2 regions of the Rhodococcus sp. 06-1460-1B genome follow, and region 1 is predicted to be linked to the other one. Evidence: riboswitches for the same ligand, from Rfam matches in the RefSeq annotation. Region 1 holds a riboswitch; the other holds the start of a gene.
The links. Region 1 has a riboswitch for cyclic di-AMP ahead of CH268_RS24880 (transglycosylase family protein). Riboswitches for the same ligand answer to the same signal wherever they lie in the genome.
Positions count from the first base shown of each region.

Region 2: linked by a shared signal. The riboswitch ahead of CH268_RS15775 (C40 family peptidase) and the one ahead of CH268_RS24880 (transglycosylase family protein) in region 1 are both predicted to bind cyclic di-AMP.

Region 1 covers NZ_NOYS01000041.1:409,647-412,090, reverse strand. The annotation lists gene CH268_RS24890 (helicase-associated domain-containing protein) at 1-164, opposite strand, end outside; gene CH268_RS24885 (hypothetical protein) at 226-414, shown strand; gene CH268_RS24880 (transglycosylase family protein) at 492-1,103, opposite strand; cyclic di-AMP (ydaO/yuaA leader) riboswitch at 1,112-1,320, opposite strand; gene CH268_RS24875 (YccF domain-containing protein) at 1,591-1,965, opposite strand; gene CH268_RS24870 (hypothetical protein) at 1,969-2,187, opposite strand; gene CH268_RS24865 (cold-shock protein) at 2,378-2,444, shown strand, end outside.
Region 2 covers NZ_NOYS01000029.1:29,098-31,541, reverse strand. The annotation lists gene CH268_RS15785 (DEDD exonuclease domain-containing protein) at 1-522, opposite strand, end outside; gene CH268_RS15780 (hypothetical protein) at 692-973, shown strand; cyclic di-AMP (ydaO/yuaA leader) riboswitch at 1,089-1,251, shown strand; gene CH268_RS15775 (C40 family peptidase) at 1,268-1,822, shown strand; gene CH268_RS15770 (C40 family peptidase) at 2,213-2,444, shown strand, end outside.

The DNA.
Region 1 (2,444 bases):
TGCTCTGCCCGGCCGGCCAGCACTGCCAGCGAGGCGGGCGGCGGCGCAGTCAGATCCGGACGCAACGACATGGCCTTGATCAGCTCCGCGTCTGTGCGAGCTGCGATCCACTGAGGCAGATCGGGAGGCATGTCGGTGTGTCGGGGCGCAGTCGTGTCGGTCATCGTCTATCAGATTAGAGACCTGGGCTGGTGCTCGGCGCAGGGCAGGTGTCAAAATGGGCCCATGGTGAACAAGTCGAAGAAGCCCTATGTCGATCCAGGCTGGCCGGAAACCGCTCGCGGTGACCACGCGGTGACCGAACTCTCGTCCGCTCGATCGGGTGGCTTGTCGCCCTTCGGTGAGGACACCGAGTTCCCGCTGCCCGTCGAAGACCTGCCCTACGCCCATCCGGTGACCGTCGTCAATCGCTGACAACGGCGCCCGAACACGAGAAAGCCCCCGACATCTTCGCGATGTCGGGGACTTTTCTCGTAGAGCGGCGGTTCTTGCTACTGGGGCAGGAACGCCTTGTTCGCCTGGTAGAAGCTGACGACCTGCGGATCGAGCTGGATGCCCTGAGCGGCGTTCTGGACGAACGACGCGATCTGGGGATCGTTGGTGATGTTCTGGACGGCGGTGACGATGCCGTTGACGACCTCGGCCGACGCATCGATCGACGGGATCGACGTCAGGTCGGGGAGGGCGGGAACTTCCGGTGCCTTGGGGGTGGCCGGAACGCTGCGCTCGGTGGGTGCGCTGCTCAGGCCGAGGCTCGAGGAGCAGGAGGGCCATGCGCCCCAGCCCTGCGAGTCGAGGACCTTCTCGGCGACTGCGATCTGCTCTTCACGGCTGGCCTGGTTGGCCGTTGCCGCGTACTGCTGACCACCGTGTGCGTTCCAGGTGCTGGGGGAGAACTGCAATCCGCCCTGGAAGCCGTTGCCGGTGTTGATGCCCCAGTTGCCGCCTGCTTCACACTGTGCAAGGCGATCCCAGTCGGAATCCGGTGCCGCGTTGGCGGTACCGGTGAAGGCGATGCCCGCGGTGCCCATGATGGCACCGGTGACGGCGACCTTTGCGACGGTCTTGCCAGTGGTGCTCGGCTTGCGATGACGTCCGCTCATACGAGTTGAAATCCTCTCCACACGCGCCTGCGAGGTCAGCTGTCGGGTTCGGGCTGAGAGGTAGCCCGGCCTTCTTGCTCTTCCATATCGGATGAGCAATTGGGCTTCACCCCAAGGGAACTCGGTGCGGCTTCGTAAGTCGCTACAAGTTCCCGGTTGTCCGTGGAGGACGTGGGTCCCCCGTCCTCGTCCCCTGGGTGATCGTCGAGGGTTGTTCCGGTTCCCGCGGGACGAGGTTTGGCGCTGCGGGCCGGAATTCGGCCGAACTTTCCGGCCGCTGCTGACCGTACTGAAATTCCCGGGTTACGTCACTATTTGGTAACTGTCGATTTTTTCGTGTGTCAGCGACCGTCCCGACGGTCTGATTCCGGTCGCTCGAATAGGCCCAGCTAGTGGCTGTTCTCAGTGATCGACCCCGTGCTGTTGCCGGTCTGTTACCGAAGCGTGATGTGACGGAAGTCACATCACGCGAGGGGGCCTCGAAAGGTCACCGAACCGCAACGATGTCTTTTCCCAGCGGCATCAGCGAGACCGGAATCAACTTGAGGTTCGCGATCGCGAGCGGAATACCGATGATCGTGATGGCCATCGCGATCGCCGTGACGACGTGTGTCAGCGCCAGCCACCACCCGGCGAGGACGAGCCACAGCACGTTGCCCACGAGGGCACCCGAACCCGCGCCGGGCTTGTCGACGATCGTCGACCCGAACGGCCACAGGGCGTAGACGCCGATGCGGAACGACGCGATCCCGAACGGAATGGTCACGATCAGGATGCACAGCAGGAGTCCCGCGAAGAAGTAGCCGAGTGCGAGCCACAGTCCACCGAACACGAGCCAGATGACGTTCAGGAGCAGTCGCATGATCTATCGCGCCCGGCGGCCGGAGAGCAGCGCGTACACCAGAGCGAGCACGAATCCGGCGGGTGCCGAGAACATCGCCGTCAGGTACAGGCCCAGTGGCGGCTTGGCGTCGGAGAAGACCGGGAAGAACAGGATCGCGACGATGGCGACGAGGCCGATCGCGAACAGCACCAGCGCGATGCGCAGCAGTGCAGTACTTCGCTTGCGAGTTGATGAGTCCACACCACCACGGTAGTGCGCGGCGGTGCGTCGTGCGAAAAACCGGAATGCCCTATTCGGGGCCTGCGCGCTAGACTGGCGTATTCGCGTCCTGCGTTTTCGTGGGGCGCGAAACTTGTGCACACCGCAGGGTCCCGACATCGGGCGTGCGGATACGAAACCAACGACAGCAACAGATGAACGGGTGAGCTCAGTGCCGACCGGCAAGGTGAAGTGGTACGACGTCGACAAGGGATTCGGATTCCTCTCGCAGGAGGAAG
Region 2 (2,444 bases), on a different contig from region 1:
GGCACGCGCGTCGTCCAATGCTCGGTGAGTCGGCCGAGTGCTGGATCTGAACAACGTCGACAGGGCGGACAGTTTCACCGAGGGTGCCTCGTCGCGCGTGAGCACTCGCCGGGCGAGTTTGACCGTGCAGAGCACCTGGAAGCGGGGCCAGGCTATATCGAGTCGACTCGCTGCGGCCTTGAGAAATCCCGTGTCGAACCCGGCGTTGTGTGCCACCAGTACCGATCCGCGAGCGAACTCGAGAAAGCCGGGGAGAACGCGTTCGATGCGGGGAGCCCCGATCAGCATCGCCGTCGTGATGCCGGTCAACTCGACGATGTACGGCGGGATCGATCTGCCCGGGTCGACGAGGGTAGCGAATTCGCCGATGATCTCGCCGCCTCTGACCTTGACTGCCCCGATTTCGGTGATCGCCTCCGTGTCAGCGCTGCCACCAGTGGTTTCGAGGTCGACGACGACGAACGTGGTGGCGTGAAGCGGGGTGTCGAGTTCGTCGAACGTCAGCTGGATCGGCAGGCTCACTGCGACGACGTTAGGGCCGACCTCCGACAAGAACGCCGAACACGGCGTCGGAGGGCATCGTGTCGGTCGGTGCCGATTGTCGAGTCGCGGAACCTGTCGGTGGCTGGCGCTACCTTTCGTTCGATCGGCCGATTACACCGTCCGACGCGACAAAGAGACAAGGATCACAATGATCATCGACTGCAGTGACTGCCTGGTTCGTGACATCGCCTGCGCCGACTGCGTTGTGACGGTGCTTCTGGGGGCTCCCGGGATGCCCGCGAGATCGGATGGGCAATGGGTCGGTTCACCGTCTCGTATCACCCTCGAGCAGGAAGAACTCGGTGCCATGGGAGTGCTCGCCGACGTCGGTATGGTGCCCGCGCTCAAGCTCGTCGTGAACGACGACGGCACCGCGGATGTTCCCCTGTTATCGACTCGTGACACACCGGGCGATCAACGCGCCGGGTAGCGAGAACATGGCCGAATTCGGTCCGTTCGGCGCGTTGGGGTCGACACAGGGGTATGCCATTTCGTAACCTTCCTGAGACCTTGCGGAGTCTTGCCAGTCCAAACCGGAGTGGCGTCGCAAGTCACCGCCTAATCGATCACTCGCGAGAGTGTTCGTACCGGGAACCCGATATTTACTGGGGTGAATCCCGCCGAGTCACCGATGGTGGCCGGTGGGTAGGGCTGCTCTTCCCAGCCCGAACCCGTCAGCTAACTCGGTCGGCGGACGAGTGGAAGAAACGGAGCACCATCTTTCGTGGCGTCACAACTTTCCAACCGAACATTGCGGCGAGCTCTCGTAGCCGGAGCGCTCACGGCAGGCGTGGTGATTCTCCCCGCTGCACCGGCAATGGCGGCCCCAGTCACCATCCCCGGCGTCGGAACCTTCGAGATTCCTGACATCCCGGGTCTCCCTCCCCTCAACATTCCGGGCATGCCCGCTCCGGGTGCGCCCCTTGCCCCGCAGGTCACCCCGGCTGCCAAGGCCGTCCAGGCGGCGGAGTCCAAGATCGGCGCTCCGTACGTGTACGGCGCATCGGGTCCGGATTCGTTCGACTGCTCGGGCCTGATCCAGTGGGCCTACAAGCAGGCCGGCGTCAGCCTGCCCCGTACGAGCTACGACCAGGCAGCCGCGGGCACCCCGGTCTCGCGTGACAGCCTGATGCCCGGCGACGTCGTCTCGTTCTACGGCGGCTCGCACTCGGGTATGTACATCGGCGACGGCAACGTCGTGCACGCATCCACGTCCGGCGTGCCGGTCAAGGTTGCTCCCGTGGACTCCATGCCGTTCGACGGTGCTCGACGCTACTGAGCCGAGCGCTCCGACCGGAGTTGTGTACCGACCGACAGGGTCGATCCGTTTCGACGGTTCGGCCCTGTTGTCGTTTCCAGGGACGGTTTCCGGGCGACACGCCGGTACGGTGGACAGCAGAGCGTCCAGTTCGTAATCTGATCGAGACCTCTCCGACGTTTGGTTTGTGATCTGTCACGTGCAGACTGCGTCGATTTCGGACCGTGTTCACGTCCGCGCCCAGCTGAGCATGGGTATCGTTCGGTTCCGGTCACTTTTTCCAACCGCCACTCCAGCTGGAATGGCATATGTCAGGACGGAGAGTCGCTTTCCGTGGCGATATCGAGAACCACCCGAGTTCTACGACTAGTAGGTAGCTCGGTGACCACAGCCGTTGCGGCCGCATGCATCATGGTGGTGCCGATCACGACGGCGAGCGCCGATCCGGGGTTCGGCTCGGCTTCCGACGCGCAGGCGAAGCTGGCGGAGCTGTCCCGGGAGTCGGAACAGACCAACGAGTCGCTGCACAACGCGCAGATCGATCTCGACGCTCGGGCTCGCGAGCAGCTCGATGCGCAGACCGCCGTCGATGCCAGTCGGGCGGCCCTCGACGCCGCCCAGTCGCAGCTGGCGCAGCTCAAAC